Regions from separate parts of the Solibacillus ferritrahens genome, predicted to be linked through region 2. Evidence: riboswitches for the same ligand, from Rfam matches in the RefSeq annotation. Region 2 holds a riboswitch; each other region holds the start of a gene.
What was found. Region 2 has a riboswitch for cobalamin ahead of SNE38_RS02355 (S-layer homology domain-containing protein). Riboswitches for the same ligand answer to the same signal wherever they lie in the genome.
Positions count from the first base shown of each region.

Region 1: it holds a riboswitch for cobalamin, as region 2 does, so the genes downstream of both, SNE38_RS05870 (ABC transporter substrate-binding protein) here and SNE38_RS02355 (S-layer homology domain-containing protein) in region 2, are expected to answer to the same signal.
Region 3: it holds a riboswitch for cobalamin, as region 2 does, so the genes downstream of both, metE (5-methyltetrahydropteroyltriglutamate--homocysteine S-methyltransferase) here and SNE38_RS02355 (S-layer homology domain-containing protein) in region 2, are expected to answer to the same signal.

Region 1 covers NZ_JAXCLE010000004.1:112,472-116,763, forward strand. The annotation lists gene argS (arginine--tRNA ligase) at 1-799, shown strand, start outside; gene SNE38_RS05865 (acyl-CoA dehydrogenase family protein) at 1,039-2,208, shown strand; cobalamin riboswitch at 2,327-2,518, shown strand; gene SNE38_RS05870 (ABC transporter substrate-binding protein) at 2,659-3,615, shown strand; gene SNE38_RS05875 (FecCD family ABC transporter permease) at 3,599-4,292, shown strand, end outside.
Region 2 covers NZ_JAXCLE010000002.1:47,104-51,395, reverse strand. The annotation lists gene SNE38_RS02355 (S-layer homology domain-containing protein) at 1-1,754, opposite strand, end outside; cobalamin riboswitch at 1,925-2,120, opposite strand; gene SNE38_RS02350 (thermonuclease family protein) at 2,283-2,918, opposite strand; gene SNE38_RS02345 (phosphatidylglycerophosphatase A family protein) at 2,939-3,520, opposite strand; gene SNE38_RS02340 (alpha/beta hydrolase) at 3,640-4,292, shown strand, end outside.
Region 3 covers NZ_JAXCLE010000032.1:3,547-7,838, reverse strand. The annotation lists gene metE (5-methyltetrahydropteroyltriglutamate--homocysteine S-methyltransferase) at 1-1,948, opposite strand, end outside; cobalamin riboswitch at 2,107-2,287, opposite strand; gene SNE38_RS18375 (hypothetical protein) at 2,581-2,727, opposite strand; gene SNE38_RS18370 (hypothetical protein) at 3,019-3,342, shown strand; gene SNE38_RS18365 (glutaredoxin family protein) at 3,481-3,720, shown strand; gene SNE38_RS18360 (hypothetical protein) at 3,748-4,292, shown strand, end outside.

The DNA.
Region 1 (4,292 bases), on a different contig from region 2:
AGCAACTTGGTTCCGTTCAACAACATTTGGAGATGACAAGGATCGAGTGTTAATTAAAAACGATGGTTCATTCACATATTTAACTCCGGATATTGCTTACCATGAAGATAAATTACGTCGCGGATTTGATAAATTAATCAATATTTGGGGTGCTGACCACCATGGCTATATCCCACGTATGAAAGCGGCTATTGAAGCACTTGGCTATGAGCGTGAAACATTGGAAGTCGAAGTAATTCAAATGGTTCAGCTTTACAAGAACGGCGAGAAATTCAAAATGAGTAAGCGTACAGGTAATGCTGTAACAATGCGTGAGTTAGTGGAAGAAGTAGGTCTGGATGCAGTACGTTATTTCTTCGTGAAAACTGCAGGAGATTCTCACATGGACTTCGATTTAGATTTAGCAGTATCACAATCGAATGAAAACCCAGTGTATTATGCGCAGTATGCACATGCACGTATTTCATCAATTTTACGTGCAGCAAGCGAGCAAGGTTTTGAAGCATCATTGGAAAACCTGAACTTACTTGTAGCAGAAAAAGAAGAAGATGTTCTGAAAAAGGTAGGTGCATTCCCGCAAATCGTGGCAGATGCAGCGAAACACCGTACACCGCACCGTATCGCGAACTATATCCAGGACTTAGCAGCAGCATTCCATAGCTTCTACAATGCAGAAAAAGTTTTAAACCAAGATAATAAAGAGCTAACTGAAGCTCGTTTAGCATTAATTACAGCAGTAAAAACAACTTTAGCCAATGCATTGAAACTAATTGGAGTAAGTGCACCTGAGAAAATGTAATTTATATTTCAAAACACCCTATTTCCTTTATGCGGAAAATAGGGTGTTTTTTCATTAGCTTGAATATATTCTCCTTTCTCCCGCAATCGTTCCACTTTAGACTTGCAATGCCACCTCTATGAAGTAAGTGAATCCCTACAAAGAAGCTAGGGATATCTATTGACTTGTAAATTTCTGAAACGTACTATTAATTTAACGAAATAACGATGCATGACAACAAACACGAGGTGGTGCTTTTCATGAGCAAGGAATTATTTATTCAAACAGACGAGCAGCGACAATGGTTGGAAAAACTCGAAACAATTTCAGAGAGCGTGAAACAACTCGCCCAACAAACAGATGAACAAGCGACATTTCCATTTGAAAATTTCCGGAAACTGCGGGAAATCGGTTATACAAAAATAACGTTGCCAAAAGAATACGGTGGGGATGGCCTCACATTATATGATGCGATCTTACTTCATGAAACTTTGGCAAGCTATTGCGGTAGCACGGGGCTAGCTGTATCATGGACAATTCAAAATGTAGGCGAAATTTTTGAGAATCGTTACTGGAATCCACAAAAGCTCGACTGGTTTGGAGGAGAAATCGCAAATGGTGCAACAGTAAATCGTGCGGTAAGCGAGTTTGCGATGGGGAGCCCAGTGCGCGGCGGACGTCCGGCGACATCGGCAAAACGTGATGGCAACCATTATATAATTACCGGGCGTAAAAACTATACGAGCGGTGCACCCGATCTAGATTACTTTTTAGTATCAGCTTGGATCGAAGACGAGGACCAGTTAGGATTTTTCCTTGTTCCGAAAACGGTGCAAGGAGTATCGGTGGAAAATACATGGGATGTGGCGTCGATGCGCGGTACAGGAAGCGATGATTTAGTGCTGGACAATGTACGCATTGATCAAACGAACTTAGTGGAAATTCCAAACTATACAACTGGCTTTAAGTTGAACGGTTGGTTGCTCCTCATCCCAGCGACTTATTTAGGGATTGCACAGGCTGCAAGGGATTATGCGGTAGATTTTGCAAATAGCCATTCACCGAATAGTATTAAAGGGACAATTGCCCAGCTGCCTAATATACAAACACTGATTGGAGAAATGGATTTAGCATTGACGAACGCACGCTTTACCATTTACGGAGTAGCCGGGTTATACAATGACCCAACAAAAAAGAAGACACTTATAAATGAAATCAATATTGCCAAACATGTTGTGACAAATACAGCGATTGAAGTCGTTGATAAAGCGATGCGTTTAGTCGGAGCAAAGAGCTTGCAACGATCCAACCCACTTCAACGCTATTACCGTGATGTTCGTGCAGGCTTACACAATCCGCCAATGGATGATATTACGATAAAGCGTTTAGCGGAGACAGCAATTGAAAACAATTTAAAAGCTAAAGAGTAACCTGTTCTTTTATTACACCACACGTGGTCCGATTTCAATCAGATTAAAACAAATTATCTGAAACTTTGGCGGATTTTGCATACAATAAATGAAATATCCGCTATAATAATATTATTAATTAAATATGTACTATAAAGGTTCTTACTATATCCAATTAAAGTAAGAAGTAAAAGGGAAATCGGTTCAACTCCGATGCGGTCCCGCCACTGTAATTGCTAGTTTTGAGCTATATGCCACTGAAATTTTTGGGAAGGCAGCTCATAAACGCTAACGCATAAGCCAGGAGACCTGCCTTTATAATGCCCAATTAATGCCTACGCGGATAGGATGCGGTAAATGAATTTTTTATTTGAATTTATTTGCTTACATAAAGCTTCCTATTTTGTAGGAGGCTTTTTATTTTTGTGTAAAATTACAGGTTAGAACAATTTTAGGAGGAATTAATTACATATGAAAACTTGGCAACGACTTTCTTCAACAGGAATCTTCTCCATTATGCTTCTTGCAGGATGTGGAGTAGAAGAAACAGCAGTTGAAAAAGATACAGCACAACAATCGACAAAAGCGGCTGAGGAACAAGCGCAGTTTCCTGTAACGGTAACTGATGCTTTAAACAAAGAAGTGACAGTGGAAAAAGCACCTGAACGCATTATTTCCCTCATTCCGTCCAATACAGAAATATTATTTGGCTTAGGCTTAAATGAACAAATTATTGGAGTATCCGATAATGATAATTACCCGGAAGAAGCTCAGACAAAAGAAAAAGTCGGTGGAATGGAATTTAACTTGGAACAATTGATTGCATTGCAGCCAGATCTAGTAGTAGCTCATGAATCAGGTCTTTATAGCTTTAACGAAGAAGGTATTGCGCAACTTGAATCAGTGGGTATTCCTGTATTTGTAGTGAAAAATACTACAACATTTGAAGAAACATATACGACTATTGAACAAATTGGGCAATTAACAGGGAAAACCGCTGAGGCAACAGAGATGATTGCATCCATTCAAAAAGGAATTCAAGACATTGAAGTTAAAGTGGCTGATTTAGAAGAAAAATCTGTGTTTATCGTAGTGGGCACAGAGCCGGACTTATATGCAGCAGGACAGGAAACATTTATTAATGAAATGCTAGAAGTGTTAAATGTAGAAAATGCAGTACAAGAACTTGGGTGGCCGATGTATAGCTCTGAGCAATTTGTTGACAGTAATCCGGACGAAGTGATTGTAACATATGAAAATGACTATGATAGCATCGTAAATAATTCTGCCTATGCCGAAATGGATGCAATTAAAAATGGCAATGTTCATGTAGTGGATGGGGATACGACGAGTCGCCAAGGTCCACGTATTGTAGAAGGTATTGAATCACTAGGTGAGGCAATTTATCCAGATGTATTTAAAGAATAGTAAGTATATATATGCTTATATTGCTTCCATTGCATTGCTTCTTTGCAGTTTGTGGATTGGGGTATCATTTGGAACGGTTAATATCCCGATTTCGACATTGTGGGATAAAGCGACAGATCCGATTGCTTATAGTATACTTTGGAAAATTCGAATGCCACGCGTAATTTTAGCCGCAATTGTTGGTGCATCACTTGCGATTGCAGGTGCGGCTTTTCAGGGGCTCTTAAAAAATCCATTGGCCGATCCGTATACGCTAGGGATTTCATCAGGTGCATCAGTCGGAGCAGTTATGACGATTTTTTTAGGTATCTCGATTCCTGTTCTTGGTGCATTTACATTACCTGTATTTAGTATGGCAGGTGCCGCATTTACAATGGTCATAGTATTATCATTTGCCCGACTTGTGGATCGTTCTATGAAAATGGAAACGTTAATCTTAACAGGAATTATATTTAGCTCGTTTTTAGGTTCATGTATCTCATTAATGGTTGCTTTAACGGGGGAAGAGCTTAGAGCTATTATTGGTTGGCTGCTTGGCAGTGTATCGATGCGCGGCTGGTCATATGTAAATATGGTTTTACCATTCATGATTATCGGTACGAGTATTATATGGTTCAACCGCCGTGAGCTGAATGCGATGATATACGGAGAGGAACGTGCCCAGTACTTAGGGGTAA
Region 2 (4,292 bases):
AAATGTTTAATTTTTCGTCCTAAAAACAATTCCGCTTCCAGAGGTACTGTGAATGTTACATTCCCTGAAAAAGGAATGGACCCGCTAATTGATTGTGCCGATCCTGCAATTGTTACTGTAATACTATTTTTTAGAGCTGTGTATTCCTTGTGTGTTGAAATAGGTTCAAAAGAGTAAAAGTATGTTTTTCCTGTGAGACCTAATACAGGTATGTGACCACTTGACAGTTCATCACCAAACTTTAATGACGTGTCGTCGTAGCTATCCAGGCCTACTTTAATGGTATAGTCATTTCCGACTTTCCAGTTTGTGTTGGTTGCCTTAAAATTAAGCTGACGGAACTGATATTCCTGCTTTGGTTCAGTTGTAACAGTTAGTTTACCACCACCAACACTTTTCTCGCTGCTGTCAAAACCTTCATAACGGTAATCACCGGCTTGTAAATTTGCTGTATATACTTTATACGTACCTACAACACCAGTTCCGATATTTACTTCCTGATTGTTAGCATCAAAAAGCTTGAATGTAACGGTCTTTGGTGCAATAGTGAATTTCACTTCATTTACTGTAGGTACAGCATTTTTTAATCCTTCTTTTTTTACTGCATTAAATGAATCTGTTGCTTGATTTAGTGCCAAAACTTTAGCATCGATAGTATCTTGAATTACTGCTTGATCTGCAATAAGCTGTTGTGCAGAAACAATGATATTTGTATAAGCGTCAAACTCGGCTTGAGTAACCCAATACTCTATAGGTTCCACATCTTTGCCATTAGAGCTTATTTTTACTGAATCTTTATTTACTTCAGCAGTATTAACTGCTGTTTGTAATACAGTTTTATCAGTTATTATTACATCTACTTGCCCCTCAAGAGCAGCTTCTAATTGTTTTAAAGCGTCATCAATATTTGTTTGACTGCTTTCCATATCTTTTAACTGTTCATAAGCAGCGTCGTAGGCAGATTTTACACTTTGATTAGCTAAAATTACTCCTTTATCCGGATTACTATTAATTTCGGCAACCTTTGCTGTAAGCCTGTCTTTGTTAGCGACTTCGATATAGGGTAATTCAAAACTAAAACCAAGGTCACCACCGTAACCGTATACTGTAAACTGTAACCGAATTACACTTCCGTCTGTAACTTCATATTCACTCATACCTACATCCGGCAATTTATGATTGGCAGTATACATCCAGCCTGACATATCGGTATAGTCAAACTGTCCAAGCCAGTCGCTGTTAGTTCTCGCTCCTATTGTAGAACCGCTTTTCAAAATTTCCTTCTGAATATATGTCGGAATATTAACAGTGCTTTCTGCATCTTTAATATTCGCAAGGTATGAGATATTTTCTTCATCCATACCATTATTATAGTTACCACTTCCAAGTACTCTGGCAACTACTTGTCCTGCCATTTCCCCTTCATAAAAAGGAACTTGGATGGGGTCAATTGCATATCCTTGTCCAAGTGTAAATTTTTCTACTGATACCGTCACATAGCCTGAAGGGAGAACTTCAGATAAGTTTGAGGAATTGATTTGCGCACTGTCACTCGTTGTCGGTAATGAAGGTGCATTCTTTGACGTCTCATCATTAGGGTGAAGACTCTGTTCATCATGGTTGTATGTACTAGAAGTGGCATTTGATTCTTCTGCTTCAAATCCTTGCCCTTTCACGATTGCAGCGGGTGATAATAGCGAAAATGACAATATGAATATAATCGCAATACTTAACCACTTTTTATAAATTTTCACTTACAAAAACCTCCTATTTTGTTATAGTGAATGTTTTTGCTCTTAACTCTCTACAACAAAAAAACGGTGCTTCTCCATTTAGAGAAACACCGGTAAACAACAGAAAAAAAGGGTATAAAATATACCTGCCCGTCTATTTGCCGTAAGTTCTCCTAGCTTCCGAAGAGAGTTAATACGATAAAATAAAGGTAGGTCTCCTGGCTCATGTATCCCATTCAGAACCTTCCCATCTACTAGAAGCATTTTTCTTCATTCGACAGTGGTATACTCTGTGGTCGTCTACATTTACAGTTGCGGAAACAGCTTCGGTTTTTCACCGAATTCCCTTTTAAGCTCAAATTGAGCACCTTTATTCTGCAATCCTTATTCACATAACAATGAGTGTACCATATCACTTCCAAATCTTCAAAATATTTCGAGAGAACAAATATATTTTTCAAAAATTGTTTCCACTGTAAATAAAAAAAAACTTATGCAAATCGAACCTTCTCGATTTGCATATAGTCAATTTTTTTAAGAGAAATCTATTTACTTACTCACTTCTTCTGGATGAAATCCGTCATGCTGTAAGTAATTGTCGTGGGCCCAAATATTGAGTTTTTTCTGTTCAGCCTGTTGTTGAATTTCCAGCAGCTCTTTTTCCAATGTATCGTTCGGTTTATTTACATAACGCACTGCAGCAAGGCCTTCACTTAATAAAACTTCATGCAAGCTGATATTATCAACAAATGCGTATGCTAACAGCCGGTCATAATTATCCGTTTCTGGACCTTTGTCGAACAATAGCTGAACTGAATCCGCCTTTTCCAATAACGCGGTAGTACGTGCCTTCGCTTCTTCAGCATATGGCATCGGTTCGCCTTTATTATAGTTCATTTCAGGTGTATCGATCATAAGTAAGCGCACTCGCTCTGTTTTACCATCAATTTCAACATTGAATGTATCTCCGTCATTAGCATTTAAAAACTTCACATCAACCAGTTGTTTCCCTGTTTTGTCCATTACCATTTCAGGTGTAATGTTATATGCACTATTTTGCTCTGTAATTGCCGGTGAATCTGTCTGCTCTGTCTCTTGCTTCGGTTCGCTGAATACTAAATATAACCCTACTGCTAAAATGATTGTTCCACTCGTAATGAGCGTTTTAATATCTTTTAATTCCATTGTTATCGTTTAAACCCTTTCTATATCTCCGTGTTCAACTTTGGTGCAGGTCCTAATTCAACCGGGGGAATATCTGCAAATGTCCCGCCTTCTTCTTCTAAATCGCGCATACGGTGTGCCAGGCGTGATGCTGCACAAGCCGCAATACTTCCAACTAAATCATCCAAAAATGTATTAACTGATTCCCCAGCCTTTGTATCAAGCTTCTCAATAATACCGATCTTTTGCTTATCTAAATGACCGAATGTTGTCACCGCAATGCTTCCATAAGTAAATACAGAACCTAATGCCAGTGTTTCATCCACCCCAAACAACCCTTCATCTGATTCAATTATAGCTTGAAGCGGCGCAGATAATAACCTTTTTTCGGCTAGTTCATCAAGTTCTATTCCGACTAAGACCGCATGCTGTACTTCACGTTTAGTTAGCACACGTTCAACCGACTGAATACAATGTTCAATCGTTAAACCTTCATTATATGGGGATTGCATCGTATAAACGATTTCAGCAATATCTTCAATAGTTACATGGCGGCGTTCTAGAGCGTCATGTGTAGCTTTCGTCACTTCATCTGAATGTACACGAATTCTTTTATTATGCATAAATATATCCTCACCTTTATTTATATTAAGCGCCCATTCACTTGTCTACCCTCTATATTACACCTTTATTTTTCTTTATGATACAATTTTGAATACATCAATAGACAGGGGTGACAACTTTGGAAAAAGGCACAGTAAAAGACGTTGCTTTTTTTAGCAAGGCATTAAACGAGGAGTTGGAGCTGTTAATTTATATTCCAGCAAACTATTCTCCACTGTACGAATATAACATCTTAATCGCTTCCGATGGTAAAGATTACTTCCAGCTTGGTGGCATACCACGTTTAGCGGACGAACTAATAGATGGCTATATTATCGAAAATACAATTATCGTCGGTGTCCCATACAAAAATTATGTGGATCGTAAGCGAAAATATACTCCAACAGGCGACCAATTTGAAGCATATATGCGATTTTTGGCGCATGAGCTTGTGCCTTACTTAGACGAAGAGTACTCAACGGCACAAATAGGTGGCGGGCGCGCTTTAATCGGAGATTCCATGGCTGCAACGATTTCATTAATGACTGCTATCCATTATCCAAATATTTTCGGTAAAGCTGCTTTGCAATCGCCTTATGTAGATGAATATGTATTACAAGCTGTTCGCAGTGCAAACAACATCAATTTTCTTTCGGTGTACCATATTATCGGACTACAAGAAGATAAAGTGACTTTAAAAGATAATACCGTCAAAGATTTTCTGACACCAAACCGTGAACTTCACCAATTGTTGATAAACCATGGGATTGAGACCTTTTATGATGAATTCGA
Region 3 (4,292 bases), on a different contig from region 2:
AATAGCACATATGGGTATGAATTTGTGTATCTACCGCAACTTTTGATGTTGCGAGCTTAAACGAATCCACCGCCCATTGTAAATATTCATCCCAATTTTCTTTGCGTAAAGGAAGCCCTTCCCGAAGTGCAGGTTCATCAATTTGGATAATTTTTATGCCTGCATCTTCAAGTGCCTTTACTTCCTGCTGAATCGCTAAACCTAGCTGGAATGCCACTTCTTTTCTTGAAATGTCCTCGCGAACGAATGACCAATTTAAAATAGTGATAGGTCCAGTAAGCATGCCTTTTACATATCTTGAAGTAAGTTTTTGCGCTTCCACTACCTCTTTAATGGTCATTGGATGTGTCCATTCGACATCACCGTATATGATTGGTGGTTTAACGCAACGGGAACCGTATGAAACAACCCAAGCATTTTTCGTAAAGGCAAATCCAGTCAAATGCTCTCCGAAATATTCCACCATATCTGTTCGTTCAAATTCTCCATGTACTAATACGTCTAACCCAATTTCTTCTTGAATTTGAATCCAACGAGCCGTTTCTTCCTTTACAAACGCATCGTATTGTTCGTCTGTAATTTCCTTCTTGCGCCATGCCGAACGTGTTTTCTTTACTAGTTGAGATTGAGGAAAGCTCCCAATTGTTGTCGTAGGGAAATCAGGAAGCTTTAACGATTTCTTTTGCAGTACTTGGCGTTCTTTAAATGGGACAGAACGTGAGAAATCGGAATCCTTAATTCCTTCAACTAAAGCTTTAACTTGCTCATTTTTTCGTATAGCGTGTGTTGCCAAAGATTCAATCACTTTAATGCTATCTGCGACGATACCTTCTTTACTCCACGTTCCATGCTGAATGTAATTTGTTATATGTGCAATTTCACGTATTTTTTCGTCTGCAAAAGCAAGCGCATCGTATAATTCATGCGGAAGATTTTGTTCTGATTTTTTTGTAACAGGGACGTGCTGTAGACTGCAGGAAGAACTAATCCATAAATCATTAACACCACTTAGTTGCTTAACTGTACTTATTGTAGAAACAGCTTCTGCTAAGTTAACGGACCATATATCCCGACCGTTAATTATTCCGATACTTAACGTTTTATCCTTAGGGAAACCATATTGTAAAAGCGATTTCATATTTTCTTTCTTACCGTGTACGAAATCTAAGCCAATACCTGCGACAGGTAAATTACATAAGCGCTCAAATGAAGTTAATGCCTCAAAATAAGTCTGTATCAATATATTTGCCTGAGGTACAGCTTCCGTTAACTGCTTATACACTTCTTCGATTAATAAAATCTCTTCTTCCTCAAGATTTTTTGTGAAAGAAGGTTCTTCGATTTGAATCCAATCAGCACCAGCATCTACAAGTTGTTGGATTACTTCCGCGTATAGCGGAATTAATTTTAAAAAGAAGGCTGCACGGGTTTTTTCGTCATAACCTTTTGCTAAATCAACGAAAGTATAGGGACCGATAAGTGTTGGTTTTCCAATGATGCCTAGTTCATTCTTAGCTTCTTCAAACTGTTGTAGGATGTAGTTATTTGTTAAGAATAATTCCTGGTTTTCATATTCCGGAACAATGTAATGGTAGTTTGTATTAAACCATTTCGTCATTTCACTTGCGATTACTTCGTCTGTACCACGTGCCATTGCATAGTATTTAGTTAACGGTGAGGCATTTTGTAGTATATTATAGCGTTCAGGAATGAGGTTAAACATTACCGCCAAATCCAACACACGATCGTATTTTGTATAGTCCCCGATAGTAATTAACTGTAGTCCTAAATCCTGTTGACGTTTTAAGCGATTCAGGCGAATAATTTTTAGCTGTTCTTCAAATACATCTTCTTCTATCTCTTTTTTCCAAAATTTTTCTAAAGTCTGTTTCCATTCTCGGTTAGCTCCAATATAAGGGTAACCGATAACATTACTAACAATATTCATTTGATAAGCCTCCTCAATGTATTTACATATCCCAAATAAAAAAGCTGTTTCCAATGTGACTTGGAAACAGCTTAGGACTTATCTATGCATAGTAAAATAAACGTCTATAATTGACGCTTTATTCGCACAGAACACCACCTATTTCCACGTAGGTATCGGGTGTGTACTAGAAAAAGGCAGGTCTCCTGACTTAACATCAACGCGTCTCTTACCTTCCCGTTATTTAACAGTGGCTTTTTAAGAGTTGCTCCGTAATACAGTTGCGGGACAGTGTTGGATTCGCACCAACTTCCCTTTTAAACGCACAACAATGTGCGTACCTTTTCTTACACGTTATGTAATTGTACAAACTATAGCATAAAAGGAATCATAAATGTATACCTCGGTTATAAAAAATATAGAATTTTCAGTAAAAAACGCAAAAAGAGAGACTTATTACAGCTTTTTATCAAAATTTGAAGGGAGAAATAGAATTTTAATGATATCGCTTAATAAAATTAACAAATAATAATATGGCTGAACTTTTTAAATGAACATATGGAGGATGTACTCGTAATTTCTTTTAAGTGATCCCATAATGTATTCTCCCCTTGACCATAAGAATGAATGGCTACTGCTGGGACATTGATTTGCTAGGCAATGTACTGGATAACACTATGGGAAATTCTTTTAAAATGTGTGTAAGACCAACCTGCCTGAAAGCCAGTCGTTTTCAGGGTTTGAATTAGTTCTGTTCGTTGACTGTCTGTTAATAGTTCGCGTCCTCTTGAAGTTTTCATGATTCACCATCCTAATAATTGATTATAATTTCAGCAAGTCGACTGTCATTTTAATGGACAGTCGACTACTTATAGCATAATAAATTCTTTTTAAACATTCTGCACAACTTACTCTTTAATTATTAATTTTAATTCCTCATAGTCCCTCACTTTTTGACAGTGCTTGCTGCTCATCTCTCACACCGTTTCTACCACTAAAATACATATAAATTGGCTGGGATTTTGATAAAAGCCTTGTTCGACCCTCTTTCTTAAATAGTAACACAATAATAAGAAAAAAGGAGAATGAATATGGCAAGTTATAATCTTACTTATGATTTTAAAGAGACATTAGTGGGGCAGAGTCGGACGTTTAATGATAAGGGTAACGACCAAACAATTACGTTGACGCTCAATTCGAAAGCTAACAATTCAGGTGGTCGATCAGATGAATACGTTGTTCAATTGCAGGCGCAAGCTCAGCGTATGTGGTTTACAGTAAAAACAGCTTCATTTCCACGGAACGGCACGAAAACGGTAAAGTTTACAGATATGGTTGGTACGGCTTATCGGCTAAGATTTGAGAAATCGACGGATGATGTCCGAGTAACCGGTACTGGGGTTATGAGTAACTAGAAAAAAACCATTATAATATCGGCTTATCTTATAGATGAGCCGGTATTCTCAATGAATACGTGCGATGTAAAAATATTTGACTATTCGTTTGATTATTCAGGGTTATGCATCTCTTTTGTATTACAAGGGGGGGAAGAAATGAATGACGTAACCGTGTATACGCAAGCGCGTTGTGGGTATAGTGGCCAGTTAAAGGACTTTCTGAAAAGGAACCATATTGAATATACCGAGAAAGATGTCTCTGACCGTAAGCATTTTGATGAGTTGATGGAACTGAAAGGTCAAGGGGTTCCGTTTACTTTGATTTACAATAAGCCATACGCAGGCTTCAATGAGAGAGTAAAAACTGCTCTCATGAGCTTCAACTCCCAAAATTAACAAAAAATACTAATAGAGGTGACTGGAATGAATAAGTTTTCACGTTTTATCCCGAGTTACGAAAAAGAACAGTATGAAGATGTTTTTGCGAAAGCAGCGTTTACAGACGTTTTAAGCGAATTAAATCTGGGCGAGCCGGAAAATACAGATATTGTGAAGGTTACGCATTCAGATGAAGGAAGTACCGTAATAGAAATCAATAAGCTAATGAGCTTTGGTAACAAGGCCCAGGTAATCTTAAAACAATATGAAGCGAAGTCGGAAAGTCAAACAGACACAGCAGAAGTGGTGCAGGTTTGGGTGCAAAACGGTGCAAAAGTTGTCACTAAGGAATATGTAAATGGGGAACTTAATTTAGAACAACCAGTAGAGATAATGCATGATGTCTATAAGGATTATGTAAAGATTCCAGAAGTAGCGGAGGAGCACGAAGAACTCTTAGCAGAAATAATGTATGATCCAACCAGCTGTATCAGTTCTGGTTCTTGTTGTTACTTTGAAGGTCAACGCTACGAGCATTGCGGGAAATCGTGTGGCATTTATAATAACGCTGGTGGAGGAACCCCAATCAA